One region of the Psychrobacillus sp. NPDC096426 genome, then DNA from elsewhere that is predicted to be linked to it. Evidence: predicted binding sites of a transcription regulator. Region 1 holds the regulator's gene; each other region holds the start of a gene.

What was found. Region 1 encodes CtsR, which represses protease genes until heat stress. Its sites were predicted from a motif close to ATGGTCAATAAAGGTCAAACA; they were not measured.
Region 2: a site for CtsR is predicted at 3,387-3,407, ahead of ACIQYS_RS11260 (ATP-dependent Clp protease ATP-binding subunit). Genes of this name have one in related genera too.
Region 3: a site for CtsR is predicted at 2,883-2,903, ahead of clpP (ATP-dependent Clp endopeptidase proteolytic subunit ClpP). Genes of this name have one in related genera too.
Region 4: a site for CtsR is predicted at 3,858-3,878, ahead of ACIQYS_RS05685 (ATP-dependent Clp protease ATP-binding subunit). Genes of this name have one in related genera too.

Annotation. Positions count from the first base shown of each region.
Region 1 covers NZ_JBIWEX010000006.1:160,128-166,054, reverse strand. The annotation lists gene ACIQYS_RS07295 (ATP-dependent Clp protease ATP-binding subunit) at 1-1,578, opposite strand, end outside; gene mcsB (protein-arginine kinase McsB) at 1,568-2,668, opposite strand; gene ACIQYS_RS07285 (UvrB/UvrC motif-containing protein) at 2,658-3,203, opposite strand; gene ACIQYS_RS07280 (CtsR family transcriptional regulator) at 3,225-3,692, opposite strand; gene ACIQYS_RS07275 (GNAT family N-acetyltransferase) at 4,617-5,066, opposite strand; partial or broken gene rsgA (ribosome small subunit-dependent GTPase A) at 5,088-5,927, opposite strand, start outside.
Region 2 covers NZ_JBIWEX010000011.1:86,213-92,139, forward strand. The annotation lists gene ACIQYS_RS11245 (HAD family hydrolase) at 1-254, opposite strand, end outside; partial or broken gene ACIQYS_RS11250 (DUF4181 domain-containing protein) at 267-676, opposite strand; gene ACIQYS_RS11255 (AbrB/MazE/SpoVT family DNA-binding domain-containing protein) at 882-1,145, shown strand; gene ACIQYS_RS11260 (ATP-dependent Clp protease ATP-binding subunit) at 1,234-3,357, opposite strand; gene ACIQYS_RS11265 (YqkE family protein) at 3,588-3,839, opposite strand; gene ACIQYS_RS11270 (acetyl-CoA C-acetyltransferase) at 3,858-5,039, opposite strand; gene ACIQYS_RS11275 (alpha/beta hydrolase) at 5,457-5,927, shown strand, end outside.
Region 3 covers NZ_JBIWEX010000019.1:53,220-59,146, forward strand. The annotation lists gene ACIQYS_RS15685 (gluconeogenesis factor YvcK family protein) at 1-126, shown strand, start outside; gene whiA (DNA-binding protein WhiA) at 192-1,133, shown strand; gene ACIQYS_RS15695 (HPr family phosphocarrier protein) at 1,153-1,410, shown strand; gene clpP (ATP-dependent Clp endopeptidase proteolytic subunit ClpP) at 2,206-2,802, opposite strand; tRNA gene ACIQYS_RS15705 (tRNA-Arg) at 2,966-3,037, shown strand; gene ACIQYS_RS15710 (AI-2E family transporter) at 3,295-4,329, shown strand; gene ACIQYS_RS15715 (LemA family protein) at 4,465-5,043, shown strand; gene ACIQYS_RS15720 (TPM domain-containing protein) at 5,043-5,867, shown strand.
Region 4 covers NZ_JBIWEX010000005.1:15,367-21,293, forward strand. The annotation lists gene fabF (beta-ketoacyl-ACP synthase II) at 1-283, opposite strand, end outside; gene ACIQYS_RS05675 (beta-ketoacyl-ACP synthase III) at 313-1,248, opposite strand; gene ACIQYS_RS05680 (YjzD family protein) at 1,416-1,604, shown strand; gene ACIQYS_RS05685 (ATP-dependent Clp protease ATP-binding subunit) at 1,707-3,833, opposite strand; gene ACIQYS_RS05690 (Crp/Fnr family transcriptional regulator) at 4,114-4,683, shown strand; gene ACIQYS_RS05695 (metal-sulfur cluster assembly factor) at 4,829-5,137, opposite strand; gene ACIQYS_RS05700 (prolyl oligopeptidase family serine peptidase) at 5,186-5,927, opposite strand, start outside.

The DNA of each region.
Region 1 (5,927 bases):
AATTGCTCTGGAAATTGCATCGACTGCTTCTGACTGACCAATTACGCGTTCATGCAACTTTTCTTCTAGTTTTAATAACTTTTCAGATTCTGTTTGTGCAAGTTTAGATACTGGTACTCCCGTCCACATGGATACAACCGCTGCGATATCTTCCACCGTTACTTCTGACTCTTCTTTTCCTTGTTTTTCTTTCCAGTCATTTTTCATTTTTTCGAGCTCGTCTTTAAGCTTTTGTTCTTTGTCACGGAAAGATGCAGCTTTTTCAAATTCTTGACTTTGAACCGCAGCATTTTTCTCCGAACGAATCGCTTCCAACTTTGCTTCTAATTCTTTTAAATTAGGAGGTGTTGTGTAAGAACGCAGCCTTACTTTTGAGCCTGCCTCATCGATTAAATCGATTGCTTTATCTGGTAAAAAACGATCTGATATATATCGGTCTGACATTTTCACTGCCGCTTCTACAGCTTCGTCGGTAATTTTTACGCGATGATGCGCCTCATAACGATCGCGTAAGCCATATATAATTTGAATTGCTTCAGCAACTGATGGTTCATCTACTTGAATCGGTTGAAAACGACGTTCTAATGCTGCATCTTTTTCAATATATTTTCGATATTCATCTAATGTTGTCGCACCAATACATTGAATTTCTCCGCGTGCAAGTGCTGGTTTTAAAATATTCGAAGCATCAATTGCACCTTCCGCTCCACCTGCACCGATTAACGTATGAAGCTCATCGATGAATAGAATAACATTTCCCGCTTGGCGAATTTCATCCATTACTTTTTTCAATCGGTCTTCAAATTCACCACGATATTTAGTACCAGCAACTACCGTTCCCATGTCAAGCGTCATTACTCGTTTGTCTCGCAATATTTCTGGCACTTCATTTTGAATAATTTGTTGCGCAAGACCTTCTGCAATCGCTGTTTTACCAACACCAGGTTCCCCTATTAATACAGGATTGTTTTTTGTCCGGCGCGCTAAGATCTCGATTACACGTGTAATTTCTTTACTACGTCCAACTACTGGATCTAATGTACCTTCTCTAGCGATTTGGGTTAAATCGCGTGCTAATCCATCGAGTGTGGGAGTACTAGCTGGAGCTGCACTATTATTAGCATTTCCATGAGATTGGTCATTACTACCTAGTAATTGAAGTACTTGTTGGCGAGCCTTATTTAGACTAACACCTGCATTATTTAAAACTCTTGCAGCTACACCTTCTCCTTCACGGATCAATGCTAGTAATAAATGCTCCGTACCTATATAGGAATGCCCCAGTTTACGAGACTCGTCTACAGAAAGCTCAATTACTTTTTTCGCACGTGGTGTATAGTTGACGATTGGTCCAACTTCTTCTGCTCCAGTTCCTACTAACTCTTCAATTCCGACTTCAATAACTTTTGTATCCACTTCAATCGCTTCTAATGCTTTTGCCGCAATACCACTACCTTCACGGATTAATCCGAGCAATATATGTTCTGTACCGATAGATTCGTGCTTTAAGCGTATCGCTTCTTCTTGCGCTAATTGTAAAACTTTTTGTGATCTTTGTGTGAATCGATTAAACATCATACGAGTTCTCTCCTTTTGTTTTCGTTTTTTCTCCCTTTTGCAACCGTTCTCTTAACAACTTCGCTCGAAACAAATCTCGCTCTGAAGTATTTAAAGTAGTTCCGGCATATTGTTGTAAAAACCCTGGTTGCATAAAGACCATACATTCATTCAATATAGTCACATCCACATCTTCAATGAGTCCCATGTCTATACCTAAACGCACATCGGACAGACATTTAGCTGCCTCTTCCGTTGTCATAATACGTGCGTATGACAATGTTCCTAATGAACGATATAACCGATCCTCTAGTGTGCTGGCTGAATGCTTTAAGAGTGCATTCCTTGCTTCTCTTTCTTTCTGAATAATTTGTTCCGTAATGCTTTGAAGATCGGCAATTATGTCTTCCTCTGATTTACCAAGCGTTGTTTGATTGGATACTTGGTACACATTCCCGAGCGCTTCACTACCTTCCCCGTAAATCCCTCTCACAACCATTCCTAACCTGGAAATGATTGTGACGATTCGGTTCATTTGTTTGGTTATCGTTAAAGCGGGTAAATGCATCATGACAGACGCGCGTAGCCCAGTCCCTGTATTAGTAGGACAGCTTGTTAAATAGCCGAATTGTTCATCAAATGCATAGGATAACTCTTTTTCTAAAACTCGATCAATTGCGTCGGCCTGCATATATGCTTCTTGAATTTGAAGCCCCGGAAATAAGCATTGAATACGAATATGATCTTCTTCATTGACCATTACGCTAACAGCCTCGTCATCGGATATTAGAGCGGAACCAGTCATCGGCGAATTTGCTAGTTTAGGACTTATTAAATGCTTTTCTACAAGCACTTGGCGACTCAATTCGGACAGGTCTTTTATTTGAATGGAAGAAAAGTTCCTCTGTAGATCCTCATTGGCATCTAATAGTGTGGCTGAAACAGATTGGTCAATTTTATGCGCTTCATCTTCTGTAAATGCAAGCGGAAATCGATATCCATTTAAGTTTCTTGCTAGTCGAATTCTTGTACTCATGACAATATCGGAATGCTCACCATCTCCTGCCATCCAACTGGAGATGGAATTATCTAAAAAACGTTCAATCGACATGCGTTTCTTCACCTCCAGCGGTAAGCTTATCTTCTAGTTCCCTTGCCTCATCTCTGAGCAGTGCTGCGTCTTCGAATTTTTCTGTTTCAATTGCTTCTTTCATCTGCAATCGTATTGCTTCAATGCGTTTTTTCAACGCTAATTTTTCACCGAATGCACCAGGCGCTTTTCCTACATGTGCCACGTTCCCGTTATGTAAACGTTTAAACACGGTAGGCAGCTGCCCACGAAAACTATTGTAACAAGAGGCACAACCAAATTTGCCTTCTTCTAAAAATTGTTGAATAGACCAACCGCACGCTTCGCATTCTAATGGAGGTTTTTTCTGTATTTGTTGCATTGGCTGCTGATCTGTATGATTGAACCAATTCGATAATAGTTGATGGAGAGATAATGGATCTTGTTTATATTCTACATAAAACGGGTGCAGACTATTTGCACAAACCTCACAATAATGTCTTTCAAAGTGTTCACCGTTATGCACTTGCGTAACCGTTACTTTTGCTGGTCGTTGCTTACAATTTTCACAAATCACCTTTCAACACCCCGTTAATTTTCACTTTTTTTCATATTTTAATGTCAGTAACATTGCGCACAGGATACGCGCTCGCAGGTCGTCTCTTGCCGGCAGTGGAATAGCAAGTGTCGTTCGATCAAGCGCAGCTAAAATGAGTTTTGCTTCTCGATTAGAAACAACTTCTTCATCGATTAATCTGAACACAATATCTTCAGTTACCGATTCAGATGCACCATTTTCTAGACTTTGTATTATATGCTCAATCAAATCAGCTTTCGTATGCGCACGAACGCGGAGGATTCGAATATATCCACCGCCACCGCGTTTACTTTCCACTAAGTATCCGCGATCTTGGGTGAATCGAGTATTAATCACATAATTTATCTGCGATGGGACACACTGAAATTTTTCAGCAATTTCACTTCTTTTTATTTCAATTTGCCCCCTACTCTCTTCTTCTATAATTGACTTCAAATACCCTTCAATAATGTCAGATATATTTTTCACCTTCTCACCTCTTCTCGCAAACTGACTTTGACTAACTTTGACTATATTATAACGAGAAAATTATGGATGTGCAATTGATACGATTCTTACTTCAGTGTTCCCGATTTTTCGAATAAAAAAACATGAATGGTCTTTAAAAGTATCTTGGTTTTTGACGCCTTGGAGAAGGTGCAGTATAGGGATACTGCGCAACAATTAGGTTTCCGCTAGGATTTCCGCTTCAGGGTGGACGCTTTCCGCGGGGTGAGCGATAAGCCATCACCGACGCTACGCGTACGTTGTGATGGCTTATCTGTCTCACTCATCCCGCAGGAGTCGCCACCCTATCGCGAAAATCAAAGGAGCTTGCTGACAAATTAGTTTCTATCTTTATAAACCAAAAGTTTTATTAAAATCGAAGAGGAAATTCAATAGTAAGTATCTCGTAAAAATTGATCCAGTAAATGGTTAAGAGCAACCAATTTAGGCACGGAAGCAATCATTTCTCAAAAAAATATTCATTATTTAGTAATACATAACATAGTGAAGCTCATGTTCACTGATTGATAAGCAATTTTTTTCATATAGTGATAGCTACCGCTTTTGCCTTCATGCAACGGTTCTAATATTTCTTATTGGTTTGTTTAGCTAAACGCTAATTAGATAGCTTATTTCGTAGATTGAAGCGGAAGGCGGCGACTCCAGCGGCAATAGCATGAGCTGAAAGCCCCGCAGGAGCGCAGCGACGAGGAGATTGAAGCCATGCCCGCGGAAAGCGTCCGCCTGAAGCGGATATCATAGCGAACACTTAATCGAGCTTTTTAGTGCGCAGTATCCCTAAATCGTGGCATACCGTCTACATATATATTTCCTTAAGAATAAAAAAAACTACTAATCGAATGAATTAGTAGTTAAAAAGGAATTCTTTTTCAATATCTATTTTATTTAACGATAGTTCAGTTGGGTAATGAAGAAGTTGGGCTCTACTTCGATATCCTTTGTTTTAGAGAATCCAAAACGTTCATACAATCGGATAGCCGGTGTATTTTTAGCTCCTGTCGTTACAACTATTTGTTGAACGGACTGTTTAGTTGACAATAGGTATGTTAGCAACAAAGATGCAATGCCTTTTCGAAAATATTTTGGGTGAACAACAAGCCTACAGATGTCGATCAGTTCTGTCGTTTCTGTAAATGAGATAAATCCTGCTAATTTTAACCCTTCAAAATAACCGAGGAAAATTTCATCGGAACTCATAAGGCTTTGAGATGTGTCATTTAGCCGGGGAATTCCATTAAACTGTATGATCTCCGCTTCTATTTGATAAGCTGGAAGTTGGATCGCCAACAGTTGATCTGCTATCTCTTTGTGGCGATGATTAAGCAACTGAATCATCCTGGTCTCCTTTTCTACCGTTTATTTTTTCTTCGAATAATTACTTCTCTGTGTTTTCGTAATTTGTTTCCATTTACCACGCTCTACTTTTCGAGCAGCCACATCATTTTTTCGCTCGATGTGTGCAAGTTCTCTCATTAACTTTACATAGCTTCTATATCGCTCTTCTTTAAGTACACCTGAGTATATGCCCCTTGTATTGCACAACCTGGTTCTTTTACATGCTTACAGTCTCGAAAACGACATCCTTCCGCAAGTTCCTCAATATCTTTGAAACTCGCACTTACTCCCTCACTTGTATCCCAAAGTTGAAATTCTCGCATCCCAGGAGTATCTATTAATAAACCTCCGCCTGGTAATAATGTAAGCTCTCTATGCGTCGTTGTATGTCGTCCTTTACTATCATCTTCTCGAATTTCATTAACAGCCATTACCTCTTCGCCAGACAAAGCATTAATTAAAGAAGACTTCCCTACTCCCGAAGATCCTAAAAGTGCACCTGTTTTACCTGCCGACAAAAGATCTGCCAGATTATCGATCCCTTCTCCTGTTACACTGCTGACCGCAAATATATCGACACCAAAAGCAACAGATTCTACTTCGCTTATATAGTACGCCAAGTCCTCACATGCATCTTTTTTTGTCAGAACAACGACAGGAGTTGCTCCAGAATCCCATGCTGCTAATAAGTATCGCTCTAATCTGCGTACATTAAAATCGTCATTAAGGGACATCACAAGAAAGACATAATCGACATTTACAGCGACTAACTGTATCTCTATTGTTAAGCCAGCCACTTTTCTTGAGAACTGTGAGCTACGAGGGATCACTTCATGGATGATTCCTTTTTCCTCTCCTGGC
Region 2 (5,927 bases), on a different contig from region 1:
CTTATATAGTCTTGCAACAAATACTCCCAATCTATTTCTACAATATCGAATTCTTCTACTAATTGTTGATATACTTTATCTTTCCACACATATCCACGACTATCTAACTTAATAAATCTAGTCATATATTTCTCTCTAGGTATATGCCCTAAATAGTTTCTTAATCGATCGTATTGATTTTCTATAAATTTTTTTACCGATGCATCTCGGTCTAGTAAAGTCCCATCCAAGTCAAATAATACTGCCTGAATCATCCATCTATCCCCCTAATTAATCAATCCCAAAAAGTTAGTCTGTGCAAATGCAAAAATAATGATTATCATAAATACCATTTCACTTAATGTAAATATATAATCCTTCCGATTAGTAGCATATTTCCACTCCATAAAAGCACGTACTAATTCGTCCAAAACAAAATAAATCATTAAAACACCAAAAAAATACAATGGAATATTTGCTAATTCGGGGGTCCAATATTCCATATATTGTAAATAATAATGAGAACAAAAAATGTAATATGTAATATCCCACCAATTTTTTTATGTAGATCATTTGCGTATCTATTGGAAAACACACTCTTCTTTTCTACTTTCAGTACTTTTGTCATAATTTTATTAAAAACATACATTAACACAAATACAGAAACAACAAACAGTCCTATCTTTCCCCACACCATGTAAAATCACCTTCCATTAGTGGTAGTTATTTCTATCTTTTTTACAGTTTAGCATAATACTTCGCTTATTTCTCTAATAATTCAATTAGTTTAAATGTATACTTGGATATATTTTAACAGAGAGGGATGTTATTTTGGATGAAAGAAATGAAAAACAAGGAGTGATCCAATTGGTTACAAAAGCAATGGGGAAATAGGTGTCCGTATTCCTAAGTCCATTGCAGATAAACACAGCATTAAAGAAGGATCAGAAATGAATATGTATGCCGATGACAATATGATTACATTAGAAACTGTGAAAACTATTTATACGCTGGACGAATTAGTTTCACAAATCACGGATGAAAACAGACATTCATCTGTTATAAAAGCAAGATCAGTGAAACTAAAAGTAACATTATCTAGCAACGACGATTTACAAGTCATTATCGAAGCATGCTTGGCGAAGATTAAAACTTTAGTAAATTAAAACCACTTCCTATTCATAATGGAAGTGGTTTTAATTAGGATTGTCTTTCTCGTAAAAACACCCCCTTTTTAGGGGGTGTTAGACGTCATTATGCTTTTCGAACAACAATTTCTTCATCCACAACATCTACATGGACCTTTTCAATATGTTCTTCTTCCAAAATAAGATCTGTAAACGGATCCTCAATTTTATCTTGAATGACTCTGCGAAGAGGTCGAGCACCGAACCGTTTATCGTAACCTAGTTTGACCAATGCATGTTTTGCTTCTGAGGAAATCGTTATGTCAATATCATTTTCTGCAATCGTAGCTTGTAAATCTCCAAGCATCAAGTCCACGATTTCAAGTAAATTTTCTTCTGTTAGTTCATTGAATGCAACAATCGCATCAAAACGGTTGAGAAATTCCGGTTTGAAATAAGTCCCTAACATTTCGAGCATGTTGACGGATTCATGTACTGTTTGATTGAACCCTACACTTACTTTTTTGTCGCCTGTTCCAGCGTTACTCGTCATAATGATGACCGTATCTTTGAAGCTGACTGTTCGGCCTTGCGAATCCGTTAACCGACCATCTTCCATTATTTGAAGGAACATATTTTGGACGTCTGGATGCGCCTTTTCGATTTCATCCAGCAGTAAAATGGAATATGGATTACGGCGAACATGTTCTGTCAGTTGACCGGCTTCCTCATGTCCTATATATCCTGGAGGAGAGCCAATAATTTTAGATATCGAATGCTTCTCCATATATTCACTCATATCGAGACGGATTAACGAATCGCGTGAACCAAATAGTTCCTCTGCCAACACTTTTGTAATCTCCGTTTTACCGACACCTGTAGGACCGACAAATAAGAAAGAGCCAATTGGTCGATCTTTAGATTTGAGCCCTGCACGGCTGCGACGGATGGCTTTGGCAATTTTATCGACCGCATCTTGTTGGCCAATCACTTTTTTTCCGAGATTTTCTGCGATTCCCTTCATTTTCGCTTGTTCCGCCGTTTGTAGTTTTGTCACAGGAATTCCTGTTTTTTCTTCTACTATCAACTCAATATCTGCAACCGTCACTTCTACTTGAGGGATGTCCCCATTTTGTTTCGCTTGTTCCAATTGTTTACGCAATTGAATTTCCTCTAAGCGTAAATTTGCCGCTTTCTCGTAGTTTTCCTTTTCTGCCGCTTTTTCTTTTTGTTGAATGACTTCGTTAAGACGTGTTACGATTGACTCTGAATCTGCTGATGTATGTGCCAGATTTAACCTTGCCCCTACTTCATCCATCAAATCGATTGCTTTGTCTGGTAAAAATCTATCTTGAATATATCGTTGTGATAACGTAACACAAGCTTGAATCGCCTCATCCGGATAGCGTACTTCATGGAAATTTTCATAACGATCTTTAATCCCGTTTAAAATGTGAATCGTATCTTCCGTAGACGGTTCCTTCACAATAATCGGTTGGAAACGGCGCTCTAGTGCAGCGTCTTTTTCAATTTGACGATATTCTTTCAACGTCGTTGCACCTATAAGTTGCAGTTCCCCGCGTGCTAAAGCGGGTTTCAAAATATTCCCGGCATCCATTTTTGAACCTTCTGCCGTACCTGCCCCAACGAGTAAGTGGATTTCATCGACGAAGAGAATCACGTCTTTTCGTGTTTGAAGTTCTTCTATCAATTGTTTCATCCGTTCTTCGAATTGCCCTCGAATACCCGTGTTCGATACGAGTGAAGCGACATCTAACAAGTACACTTGTTTGTTCAACAATTTCACAGGTACATCGCCTTCGTGGATTTTCACTGCAAGCCCCTCGGCAATGGCTGTTTTCCCAACACCCGGTTCTCCGATTAAGACAGGATTATTTTTATTTCTTCTATTTAACGTTTCAATGACGCGCTTTACTTCTTGGTCACGTCCGATAACTGGGTCGATCCGCCCTTCTTTAGCATCGTTTGATATATTTTTACCAAGTTTGTCTAACAAACTATTGCCATGATGTTCCTCGGCCTGTCTTGTTTGAGTTCGTGGCTTTTGACCGCCATTTGCTTTGGAAAAATGTTGTGCATCATTGCTAAATGACGGCATTTTTCCTGCAGTCAATTGTGATTGAATATCTTGAAAACAAGATTGACACAGGTGCATTTGCATTCCTTGATGATTCACCTGCACTCTCAAACTCATCGTTGCGTCGTTTTTATTACAATGTTGACATTTCATACTTGTTTCCTCCTTCAATTAACCATTTGACTTTGACTATCTTTAACCTTAGTATACACTGACCTATTTTGACTTTCAAATTATTTGCTTGGGTTTTGATTGGATTCATTACATCCTAAAATTAACTACTACTAGCAATGGAATACATCAGACATGAATAGATAACAAATAAAAACTGCCCAGAAATCCGTCAGTTAGATTTCTGGGCAGTTTTTTATTTTGTAATTCACTTAAAACTTCGAACCGCCATACCCATACTCATCAAGTAGCTCTTCAAAAGTTTTATTTTTTTCTTTTTGCTTTTTTTCAAAAGCAAGCTGTGCTTGTCTTTCTTCTTCTTTCGCTTGCTCTTTTGCTACTAGTTGTTTCTTTGTTTCTTTTAATTTATCCAGCACATCGGAAGAAAGCTGATCAAATAGACCATTTCCTTCTTCTTTTTTTGCTACTGGCTTTACTTGTTGTTTTTGTTTTTTCTTTGCCAAATGGTTCACCTTCTTATGTTAACGTTTAACGATTGTCGCTACTCCTTGTCCTCCGCCGATACAAAGCGTTGCAAGGCCTGTTTTCGCATCTTGTTTCTCCATTTCATGAAGTAAAGATACTAAAATACGTGCACCACTTGCACCGATTGGGTGACCAAGTGCAATAGCTCCACCGTTCACATTTAGTTTATCATGATTAAATGATAATTCTCTATCGACTGCAATCGATTGTGCCGCAAACGCTTCATTTGCTTCGATTAAATCAATATCACTAAGCGCTATTTGCGATTTTTGTAACACTTTTTTTACTGCTTCCACAGGTCCAATTCCCATGACACTTGGATCTACTCCGGCAGATGCATTTGCAACAATAGTAGCTAGTGGTGTTATCCCTAATTCTTCCGCTTTTGCTTTAGACATAACGACTACAGCAGCTGCTCCGTCATTAATACCAGAAGCATTTCCTGCAGTTACGGATCCATCCTTCTTAAATGCTGGACGAAGCGTACTTAATTTTTCTTGGGTTGATCCTTTTTTCGGATATTCATCCGTATCAAAAATGATTGGATCTCCTTTACGTTGTGGAATTTCTACCGGTACGATTTCATCCGCAAATTTTCCTTCTGCTATGGCGTTTACAGCTCGCGCTTGTGATCTCGCTGAAAAAGCATCTTGCTCTTCTCTTGTAATATTATACTGATCGCACAAGTTTTCTGCAGTAATTCCCATGTGATAGTCGTTAAATGCACACCATAAACCATCAGAAATCATACTATCTACCACTTTTTGATCGCCCATGCGGAAGCCATCTCTAGCATTTTTTAATAGATAAGGGGCTTGGCTCATATTTTCCATTCCACCAGCAACGATAATGTCCGCATCCCCAGCAATGATTGCTTGTGTCGCAAGGTGGATTGCTTTAAGACCAGATCCACAAACTTTGTTAATAGTTAGAGCTGGCACAGCTACAGGTAGGCCGGCTTGGATGGAAGCTTGTCTCGCTGGATTTTGTCCTAAGCCCGCTTGAAGTACATTCCCCATAATCACTTCATCTACCGACTCTTTCGATACACCTGCTTTTTCTAATGCTTGTTCAATAACAATGGCACCTAACTTAGTTGCTGGCACATCTTTTAATGCTCCTTGAAAGGAACCAATTGCCGTTCTAACTGCACTTACGATAACAACTTCGTTTGTCATATTCATTTCCTCCTCATTTTCCCTATATTTTTACCCATCTTCGACTTCCCTTTTAATTCTACTAAATATCTTTAAAAGTTGCTTGTTTAAGCAACGATTCTTACAATAGAATTGGAGGGTTGCTCATTACTAGTTTATCAAAGAAGCTGACAATTATCGAGATAGACTACGGGACGGAATACAAAACGAAAATAATAGAATTAAAACAACTGCAAAAAGTATGCATGAACTTCTACCAATTGTGGAAAAATTATTAGAAGAAGGATATTTCTTATGAGCAATTAGTTTAAGTGGTAGTCCTTTTACTCTTTTTGCCACAGAATATGTAGCAACCGAAGATGTTGTGAATATGCTAAAACAAATGAGCATCGACACAAATATGTATAAATTATCCAGAAGTAAGTAGGAGTGGAGGCTATGAAGAAAAGAGTAATCGTTTGGACGAGTATTTTTACAAGCGCTATCACAGCGATCACCACCGTATTTGGTTTTATTGTTACGAACAAGCTCATGTATATGAAGAAAAAAGAAAATGATTTCATATTGAATCGTGAAATTACGTCAAAACGACTAGACGAGGCTTGGTTTCGTGCAGTGAATAAAACAGAACAGTGGATCGAGTCAAAAAATGGATATTCTTTAAAAGCAATTTTTGTAGAACCACTGGAAACAAAAAACTATGTAATTATTTGCCATGGTGTGACCGAAAATAAAATTAATTCGCTTCGCTTTGTACGGATGTTTGAAAGACTCGGGTTCAACAGTGTCGTCTATGATCATCGAAGACATGGGGATTCTGGTGGAAAAACGACTAGTTTCGGTTTTTATGAAAAGATCGATTTACAATCTATTGTAGAAGTAGTACGTGATCGAGCAGGAGATAACGCG
Region 3 (5,927 bases), on a different contig from region 1:
ATAGATATAGAGCAACTAGAAACATTAAACTTAGAAGTCGTGAAAAAAGACATTTCCATCGTCCATGGTGGCGCAGTGCGTCATGATGCGATGAAAGTAGCGAAATGGCTCGTAGAATATGCGTAGATGATTACTGTTATAATTACATAATAAGTTATGGTAATCGTTAGCAAGAAAGGGGGAAACGGATTATGTCGTTTGCTTCTGAAACAAAAAAAGAAATGACGCAAGAAGAGTCCAAACCATGTTGTGCAAAAGCCGAACTATCAGCACTTATTCGAATGAACGGATCGCTCTCATTTAGCAATAAAACACTAAGTTTAGACGTGCAAACCGAAAATGCAGCAATCGCTCGAAGATTGTACACATTGATTAAATCATTATATCAGTATCAAGTAGAATTGCTCGTTCGTAAAAAAATGAGATTGAAAAAAAATAATGTTTATATTTGTCGTATCCGTGATGGAGCGAAAGAGTTATTAGAGGATTTACAAATATTGAAAGACCATTTTCAATTTGAATATTCTATTTCAAAAGAATTAGTGAAAAAGAATTGCTGTAAGCGCGCTTATTTAAGAGGTGCTTTTTTAGCTGGAGGATCTGTTAATAATCCGGAAACTTCTTCTTATCATTTAGAAATTTATTCATTATACAAAACACATAGTGATGCATTGGTGGATTTGATGAATGGCTTTGAGTTAAACGCAAAAACAATTGAGCGCAAAAAAGGCTTTGTTGCATATTTAAAGGAAGCAGAAAAAATTTCTGATTTCCTAAGCATTGCTGGTGCCCACAGTGCCTTATTAAAGTTTGAGGACGTCCGTATTATCCGAGATATGCGTAATAGCGTAAACCGTTTAGTTAACTGTGAAACGGCCAATCTAAATAAGACGATTAGCGCGGCTATTCGCCAAGTAGAGAACATACGGTATATAGAAAGTTCAATCGGTCTCGATCAATTACCGGACAAACTACGGGAAATAGCACGTTTACGTGTAGAATATCAAGATGTAACATTAAAAGAGTTAGGTGAGATGGTATCTACTGGAAACGTTAGTAAATCTGGTATTAATCATCGTTTACGGAAAATAGATGAAATCGCAGATGCACTTCGTAGAGGCGAAACAATTTAGTGAAATGGAGCGTATATTGATGACAGAAAAACAAGTGGAAGTGAAATTACCAGCAGGGTTACAAGCAAGACAAGCTGCATTATTTGTTCAAGAGGCAAATCGTTATATTGCGGATGTATATTTAGAAAAAGATGAGAAAAAAGTAAACGCTAAAAGTATTATGGGTATTATGAGCTTAGCAATAAGCAAAGGAATTACTGTAATCTTAAGCGCGGAAGGTTCTGACGAAGAAGAAGCGGTAGAAACATTAGCGAAATTTATCTCCAATGAAGCATAAGAAGAAAGGGCTATCCCAGTATGTCAATTTTGACTAGGGGGTAGCTCTTTTTGTAGCTTAGTCATCCATAAAAAAATGTTATGTAACTGACTTTCCCTCAATCATATAGGTAAGCCACTTTCTATAAATTAACACATTATAGGGATAGAAATTCTAACTCAAAATAAGTGGAGTATTTACTAGAATAATAACTTGGACAATCTAGCACGAAGGTTGGACAATCATATAGAACATGGACAATCTAGCGCTAAAGTTGGACAATCGTATAGAACTTGGACGATCTCTCCCCAAACCTGGACAATCTTCCCAAATAGCTGGACAATCTAGCGCTAAAGTTGGACAATCGTATAGAACTAGGACGATCTCTCCCCGAACCTGGACAATCTTCTTAAATAGATGGACAATCTAGCGCTAAAGTTGGACAATCTCTCCCCAAACCTGGACAATCTTCTCAAATAGCTGGACGATCTCTCCCCAAACTTGGACAATCTTCTCAAACAACTTGGACTGGCCTCTCTCCAAGTTCGTTTCATGCAATCATTTATTGGGATGATATCGCATATTTATTGTTAACTCTTTCCAAATTAACTCGTTCTTTTTAGAAATGATTGCTTTCGATGACCGGTTTTTCCTAGCGTTAAATTCCTTACGACGCAGTATTTCTATATTGCGAATCCATCCTTTATAAGGGTAGTTTGTTTCAATTGTTTCGTTCAAGTGGCATTGCGTTTGGTTTAGGTTTATTTTAAAAAAAAATACCCAAGGAAAGTGAATTTTCCTTGGGTAACATAATTATTATGCTTTTTTCATTTCGCTGCGCTCGATAATATGATCGATTAAACCATATTCTTTTGCACGTTCAGCAGTCATGAAGTTATCGCGATCTGTATCTCTTGAAACGATTTCAATCGGTTGGCCAGTGCGCTCTGCCATAATATTGTTTAACTTGTCGCGTAAGAACAGAATACGTTTTGCAGCAATTTCGATTTCTGTTGCTTGCCCTTGTGCTCCACCAAGTGGTTGGTGAATCATTACTTCTGCGTTAGGAAGTGCATAGCGTTTTCCTTTTGTTCCAGCTGTAAGAAGGAATGCTCCCATAGAAGCAGCCATACCAATACAAATTGTTTGTACATCTGGTTTGATGAACTGCATTGTATCGTAGATTGCCATACCAGCTGTGATGCTTCCACCTGGACTATTGATATAGATAGAAATATCTTTGTCTGGATCTTCTGCTTCTAAAAATAGAAGCTGAGCCACGATGGAGTTCGCTACATTGTCATCAATGCCACTTCCAAGCATAATGATACGGTCTTTTAATAATCGTGAATAAATATCATATGCACGTTCTCCACGATTTGTTTGTTCAATTACTGTAGGAATTAAATTCATCCTGTTTGCCTCCTTCAAAGGTGGTATTGTAAGTTGATTACTGAAAAGTATATCTCAGTTGTAACTTTATCATACACATTAAGGTCAAGGAAGGTCAAATATTAAGCACTAAAAACTTAGGTTGAATTATTTACAAATCATTTGTATAATAGATTAGTCGCTTGCCTCCGTAGTTTAATGGATATGACGTAAGATTCCGGTTCTTGAGATGGGGGTTCGATTCCCTCCGGGGGCGTAATATAAGGTAATTCAATGTTAAGCTGAAATTATAGGGAAAACACGCTAAAACGATATTGCAACGTTTCGGCGTGTTTTTTGTTGTTCAATGAATCGACAAGAACGTTTCGCTTGTTATCTCCATAATATAAGGTAATAATGAAAGAAAGAGGCGTTATAAGGGAGTTTTTAACTTCATTCAGCAAACAATAACTTCTGAATGAAGTTAAAGCCTCCGGCGAATTTCGAAAAAGTGGATAGGGAGTTTTGCGGTATATGGATGTTGTAACGGAGTTTTTTCAAAAAAAAGGAGTAAAACGAGTTTTAATTTTTGCTTTTATTGTTTTCATACTTTATAGCATGAGGAGTATGATGAATCTAATCTTATTGACTTTTATTTTCACGTTTCTGATGGATCGCCTCATAGAATTTGTAGTCAAATACATACGATTAAACCGAAAAACCCTTGTTATCATTTTGTATTCACTAATTGTCGGACTACTGACCTTAGGCATCGTGAAATACTTACCTATTATTACGGTGCAAATCAGCCAACTTGCTAAGCAAATTACTGCTTTTTATACACAGCCACATGAAAATGTGTTAATTGGTTATATAGAAATGATTATTTCTAAAAATCAGCTTACTGCTTATTTAGAAAATGGGTTCTCCTTTTTACTGAAATATTTTACAGGTATTAGTAAAACGAGCATTCAAGTCATGATTGCTTTAATTTTGAGCTTGTTTTTCTTGCTAGAAAAACCACGGTTAAAAGAATTCACAAGTAAGTTTAAATATAGTAAGATTGCCCCTTTTTATTATGAGGTTGAATATTTTGCATCAAAGTTTACTCGCACTTTCGGAAAAGTAATTGAAGCACAATTCATTATTGCAATCGTCAATACTATTTTGACCGTAATTGCTTTAAGCATATTGGGATTTCCACAAATATTTGGGTTGGCAATTTTGATTTTCTTTTTAGGACTTATTCCGGTTGCAGGGGTAATTATATCGCTCATTCCATTAGTCTTAATCGCTTTTACAATTGGGGGAGTCCTAAAAGTAGCCTATGTAGTAGTGGCAATTTTGATCATCCATGCAATTGAAGCGTATATTTTAAATCCAAAGCTAATGTCTTCCAAAACGGATTTACCCGTTTTTTATACGTTTATCGTTCTTATTTTTTCGGAAAGCTTCTTTGGTGTTTGGGGATTGATCGTTGGGATTCCGATTTTCGTTTTCCTGCTTGATGTACTTGAAGTGACGAATAAGGAAACGATAAGTCCACCGCACGATCGAAAGAACGGATAAGTATAATTTAAGCACCCTTTTCTAATTTGAAAAGGGTGTTTTTGAAACCAATTAAGCTTTTTTTCGTATACATAGTATGTTTTACTTTTTAGTTTTAAGGAAAATTAACACTATACTTAGTTAGAGGTGAATGAGATGAAAAAAATTTTAGGACCTTTAGTAATAATCGTCGTGATTATCGCCATTTTTGCGGCAATACTAATACCTAGCTACAATGGATTTGTAAATGGGGAAGAAGATGTAAATAAAGCGTATGCGCAAGTAGAAAACCAATTACAACGCCGAATGGATTTGATTCCAAACCTTGTGAATACAGTAAAAGGATTTGCATCACATGAAAAAGAAGTGCTAACGAATATTGCGGACGCTCGTTCTAAATTAGCGGGGGCGAATACACCAGAAGAACAAGCAGCTGCAAATGATCAATTATCTGGTGCATTAAGTAGGTTACTAGTTGTTGTAGAAAATTACCCAGAATTAAAAGCTGATGCAAACTTCCGCCAATTGATGGATGAGCTGGCAGGAACAGAAAATCGCTTATCAGTAGCGAGACAGGACTATAATGGAATCGTTTCAGATTATAATAAAAAAGTAAAACGTATGCCCGGAAGTATTATCGCTTCTATCTTTGGCTTCGATGAAAAAGAATATTTTAAAGCCGATGCAAATGCAAAAGAAGCCCCAATTGTTGATTTTGAAGGAGCTGGGAAGTAATGAGTAAAGTTGCGCGTTTGCTCATAACTGCGCTACTTTTATTTATTTCCATTCCAATGGTAGCTGCAGCAGCATCCGATATTCCAAAGCCGATATCTGGAGAATTGTATGTACAAGATTATGAAGGCTTTTTATCAAATGAAACAGAGCAAAAAGTAGAACAATTAGGCAAAAAACTAGATGACGCAACAGGTGCACAAATTGTTGTGATGATTATCAATTCTTTGAATGGGCAAGATGTTAATCAGTTTAGTGTAGATGTCATCCGAGAATTTGGAATTGGGAATAAAGAAAAAAATAATGGTGTTTTATTTGTTATTGAAACGGATCCGACAAAAGAAGGGAATCGCGACATAGCGATTACAGTTGGATATGGTTTAGAAGGTGCGTTGCCTGATGGGAAAATAGGTCGAATTATTGATGAATATACGATGCCTTTCTTAGAACGGGGCGATATAGATGATGCGGTACTTTCCACATACCAAGTGCTATACAATGAAGTTGCAACAGAATACGGCTGGGACGGGGAACTTGTAGAACCAAAAGATCCAGCAGCATCCGGTGAAGGTTTTTCGTTATCGACTATTATTATCATAATCGTCGTCATTTATTTAATTTACACCATAATGTCTGGCGGCGGTGGTGGTGGCGGAAGACCCGGCTCTGGTAGAAGACGTTCGAGTACAAGAATGTATGGACCAGGGAGTTTCGGAGGTGGCTTTGGCGGCTTCGGAGGCGGAAGTGGTGGAAAAGGTTCTGGTGGAGGTTTCGGCGGATTCGGTGGAGGTAGTTCCGGAGGCGGCGGAGCAGGACGGAAATGGTAAAGTATTAATGGAAAAGTCCTGCAATAGGGCTTTTTAACAATTTTTATTTATGTGATTCTT
Region 4 (5,927 bases), on a different contig from region 1:
CTGTAATCGTTAAATTAGCATCTTCCACAGCCATGATTGAAGCTGCAAGTGCATAATGAGTGAAACGATCCATTTTTCGTGCTTCTTTTCTTTCAATATATTTCTCTATATCAAAGTCTTTTACTTCTGCTGCAACTTTTGCTGAGAACTGACTTGCATCTAGTCTTGTAAGCATACCTACGCCAGACTTACCTTCTTTAATACCAGACCAGGTCGTCTCTATATCGTTACCAAGCGGTGTAACAGCTCCAATGCCTGTTACTACAACTCTACGTTTCGTCATGAATATTCATCCTTTCAGCAGTTATTTATTTATCTTCCCCATTTTAACGTGATGGCGCCCCAAGTTAGTCCGCCACCAAAACCGACCATAACGAGTATATCATCGTCTTTTATTTTGCCGTTATCTACTTCTTCTTTTAAAGAAAGTGGAATGGAAGCCGATGAAGTATTTCCATACTTATGAATCGTTTTAGACATTTTTTCTTCTGGTAATGCTAATCTTTCTCTCGATGCTTCCATTATACGAATATTCGCTTGGTGAGGGATTAACATATCAATATCTTCTTTGGAAAGTCCCGCTTTCTCTATCACATTAACCGCAGATTCACCCATTTGTCTAACAGCAAATTTGAACACTTCGCGTCCATTCATAGATAAATATGGACCATCTTGGAATAAATGTTTTCCACCGCTTCCAGCAGCGCCTAGCTCGAATGATAAAATTCCACGACCTTCTGAAACTTTACTAACTACTGCCGCTCCTGCTCCATCTCCGAATAATACTGCAGTATTACGATCTTCCCAATTCGTAATTTTAGAAAGCTTTTCTACACCTACTACAAGTACATGTGAATACGTATCAGATTCTACAAATTGTTTTGCAGTAACTAAACCATACATAAAACCAGCACAAGCTGCCGAAATATCCATTGCCGCAGCATTGGTTGCACCTAATTGATCTTGTAGCATGGAGGAAACACTTGGAAACGGATAATCTGGTGTAACAGTCGCTACTAGAATAAGTCCAATTTGTTCAGGTGAAATTCCTGCATCTTTAATTGCTTCTTTTGCTGCTTCAAATGCTAAATGCGATGTATTTTGATCATCGCCTGCTATTCTTCTTTCTTCTATTCCAGTTCTTGTTCGAATCCATTCATCTGAGGTATCTACCATTTTTTCAAGGTCTTCATTTGTCAATACTTTTTCAGGTGAGTATGTTCCTAACCCAATAATTCCTGCATTCATGAAAGTTCCCCTTTTCTTATAATCTATTATTAGTACCTGGTAATAATAATAACGAATTTATGTACATTTTTCAACAACGGAGTTTCCTTCTTTAAATATTCTTTTGTAAAATTCTTTGTTATGGTATGATACATATAGTAAAAATTAGCGCTTCGAGGTGAAATTTCATGCAATATATTATGACATTTGTTTGGTCAGCAATTTTAGTTTCTATGTTAAATTATGTAGTAAGTTCTGTACAAGCAGTACCATTTGTATTTGAAAATGGACTTATCATGTCTGTACCTGTTGCAATTATGATTTTTATCATTGCTGCAATTATTCCAAACGATCCACTTCCAAAAGAACAACACTAAAAAACAGCTCCCCGAAATTGGGAGCTGTTTTATTTTTGCTTTTGGAAATAAAAGAACCACTGGTGAGCAGGTATCTTGCGATTCGAAGTGTGTATCTTGCGATTACTTAATAATTAGTTCCCCATCTTCAGTTGAGGCAATTACTGTTCCACCCGGAAGTACCGTGCCTCCGATTAATAATTTAGCTACCGCTGTTTCTAAATGTCGTTGAATGAATCTTTTCAATGGTCTTGCACCAAACGCCGCATCCGTGCCTTCATCTACAATCCATTTAATAACCGAATCTTCCACTTGCAATGTGATTTCTTGTTCAAGCAAACGATTTTGTAGCTGTTTCACATATTTCTCTGCAATTTTTTCAAAATGATAGGTAGTGAGTGAATGGAACATAATAATGTCGTCCATACGATTTAATAGCTCGGGTTTGAAATGTTCACGTAGAGCGGCCATTACTAATGCCTCTTCCTCTTCACCAACAACACCTGTTGTACTTGCTAAATATTGAGAACCTATATTGGAAGTTAAAATAACAATTGTATTTGTGAAATTAACGATTCGTCCTTGACTATCCGTGATTCTTCCGTCATCCATTAATTGCAATAAAATATTCGCAACGTCTGGATGCGCTTTTTCAATCTCATCCAGTAGGACAACCGAATATGGATTTCTACGCACTGCTTCAGTTAATTGACCGCCTTCTTCATAACCAATATATCCTGGAGGTGCACCAACTAATCTAGAAACACTATGTTTTTCCATATACTCGGACATATCGATTCGAATAAAATGCTCTTCTGAATCAAATAAATTCGCAGCAAGTGATTTAGCAAGTTCCGTTTTCCCAACACCAGTAGGACCTAAAAATAAGAAAGAACCAATTGGTTTATGCGGATCTTTAATACCTGCTCTTGCACGCCAAACCGCTTCTGTTACTAATTGAACTGCTTTGTCTTGACCGACTACTCTTTCTCCGAGCGTCTCCTTTAGACGGAGCAATTTTTCGCGTTCTCCTTCTACCAGTTTCGTCACTGGAATTCCTGTCCATCTAGAAACGATAGAAGCAATTTCTTCTGCGGTTACTTCTTCTCGCAATAATCTATTACTTGCGTCTTCGTTAACTTGTTCCTCGTAAGCATGTAATTCTTTTTCTAATGTCGGAATTTTCCCATGACGCAGTTCTGCTGCTTTGTTTAAATCGTATTTATTTTCCGCATCTTCTAATTCTCTACGATATCGGTCTAATTCTTCTCGTTTTTGTTGAATTACTTGAATGGATTCTTTTTCTTCTGTCCATTTATTGCGCATCTCACTAGAGGATTGCTCCAATTCTTTTAAGTCTTCACGTAAATTTTCTAGGCGTTTTTGACTTGCAGCATCTTTTTCTTTCATTAATGCTTGTTCTTCAATTTGCAATTGCATCATTTTTCTTGTTACTTCATCGAGCTCTTGTGGCATCGAATCTATTTCTGTTCGAATCATCGCGCACGCTTCGTCTACAAGGTCAATTGCTTTATCGGGTAAAAATCGTTCTGTGATATATCGATTCGAAAGTTCCGCTGCCGCCACAATCGCACGGTCATGAATGCGGACACCGTGATGTAGCTCAAAACGTTCTTTTAATCCGCGCAAAATAGATACGGTATCTTCTACGGATGGTTCTCGCACTAATACTTGTTGGAATCGTCTTTCAAGTGCAGGATCTTTTTCTATATACATGCGATATTCATCTAATGTCGTAGCACCGATACAATGCAGTTCACCGCGTGCCAGCATCGGTTTTAACATATTGCCTGCATCCATCGCACCATCCGTTTTACCAGCGCCTACTATTGTATGAATTTCATCGATAAATAAAATAATTTGCCCTTCGCTATCTTTCACTTGTTTTAAGACAGCTTGCAAACGCTCTTCAAATTCTCCTCGATATTTCGCACCAGCTATAAGGGAGCTCATATCAAGCTCGAAAATTTCTTTTTCTTTTAATCCTTCTGGTACGTCTTTTCGAACGATTCGTTGTGCTAATCCTTCGACAATAGCCGTTTTCCCAACACCTGGTTCTCCTATTAACACTGGGTTATTTTTTGTTTTTCTTGATAATATTCGTATAACATCTCTAATTTCTTGGTCTCGACCAATAACTGGATCCATTTTCCCTTCTTTAACAGCCGTAACTAAATTACGTCCGTACGTTTCTAAAGGGCTTTTTTCATCCTGTTGTTTCATTTGCATAACCAAACATCTCCTTTTTGAAATTGTTTGACCTTCTTTGACTAATTCAATTATAATATCCTTTTGTGAAATTTGTAAAGAAATGTGATCTTAACTCGATACATATAGTGAATATGCTATTATTATCCTAGCAATGGAAAGGTTGTGATTTTATATGGACGATAATACTTCAACACCCCAAGGTATTTATTCATTATTTGAACAATTTGGTTCCATTCATAAAATAGAAAAAAATCGCCCTGTTTTCCTTGAAGGAGAACGTTAGGAAGATGTCTATCTTATCCAGTCAGGCTCTGTCCGAATAACGAAAGATACAGAAAGTGGCCAAGTGTTAACTATTCGCATTGCAGGTCCAAATGCTTTTATCGGGGAAACTTCTGTTTTTTGCGAAGTTATTTATCATTCCGTTTCAGCACACACGAATGAACCCACTCATTTACTAGTAATACCCCGTGATCAGCTCGAAAAACTCTTATCTTCCTCTTCCTTGCTAATAATAGAATGGATGAAAGTTATTCAAACACATAACTTAAAAAATGAAACTCGCTTTAGAGACTTATTGTTGCATGGCAAAAAAGGGGCGCTCTATTCTACGCTAATTCGTATTACTAACACATATGGTGTAGAACAAATGGATGGTAGCGTGATAATCGACTATGCCTTAACAAATCAAGAATTAGCAAACTTTTGTGCTACGAGCCGAGAAGTAGTTAATCGAATGCTAAATGATTTAAAAAAGCTTGGCATCATTACGTTTGTTAAAGGGATTATTACCATACATGATTTGCATTTTCTACGAACCGAAGTAGAATGCGACAATTGCCCATTACATATTTGCCGGATTGATTAATTAACGCACTTTTCATGCTTTCGCTTATGATGAGTGCTTTTTGATTTTTGTTTGGTTGCTCTTTACCATTTAGTTCCTAAAACGAAGCAGTTCTTCCCGTAAAAAAGCGCAAGGCGATCTAAGAGATGCCTTGCGCTTTTTCTATTTATCTAATACCAAGAGCGATTTTTGCGTATCTTGACATATTTTCTTTTGACCATGGTGGATTGAAGACGATGTTTACTTCTGTTTCTTTTACTTCTGGTAATTCACCTAGGGCAGTTTTTACTTGATCCACAATCATCGGTCCCATTGGACAACCGATAGATGTTAGTGTCATTGTAACGTTTGCCGTACCTTCTTCCGTCAAATCTACATCATATACTAAACCTAAATTGACAATATCAATGCCTAACTCAGGGTCAATAACATTTTCAAGTGCAGCCATCATGCTGTCTTTCATATCTTGATTCATTTGAAATCCTCCTTTATCACTTTCATTCATCATAACAAACTAGTGTATTTATGCCAAACTGTTTGCAAACCATTTCGTTGCTGCTAACATCCCTTTACGTGATACGGCATGTCCTGCTGATTTTTCTTTCATAAATTCGATCGAGTGATTTCCAAATTCTTCTTCCAATATTTTAATAAACTGAGCGGTAGGTGCAAAAGGTACAACTGAATCCTTTTCCCCGTGCCAGAAAAACAGCGGCTTGCCTTTTAGTTTTTCCATTTGGTTTGTTGCGTCGAACGTAGCTAGAGTATCAAGCATATTTTTTCGTTCTTCCGCATTTAATGGTATTTGAAAGCCTTTTTGCTCCACTTGTTCCATCTGTGCTTTCGCAAGCTCCACATAACCTGGAGTTCCCATCAAGATGACCGCTGCATCTATCCAAGGATAGGAAGTTAAGCAACCAAGCGTTGTAATACCACCCATGGAAGTACCAGCAATCCCAATTTTCTGATTGGTTATATAGCCACGTTTTTGTAGTTCTTCTCTTAAAATGCCCACTTCTTCTATCGAAGTTAATACCGTTTCCCAAAAACGTAGGCTTAACTCGACTTGATCTAATTGTTCATCTCGTTCTCCGTGTAAGTGGGCATCTGGTAAAATGACACGACATCCATCGTGGACTAATTGATAAGCATAATGGAGATTATGTTCTTTTGCGCTTTCAAAACCGTGTAGAAAAAGAACGATTGGTGCATTATTTTGCGTTTCTTCATGATAAATATGTAATAAAGGAATATTCCGCCAGGAT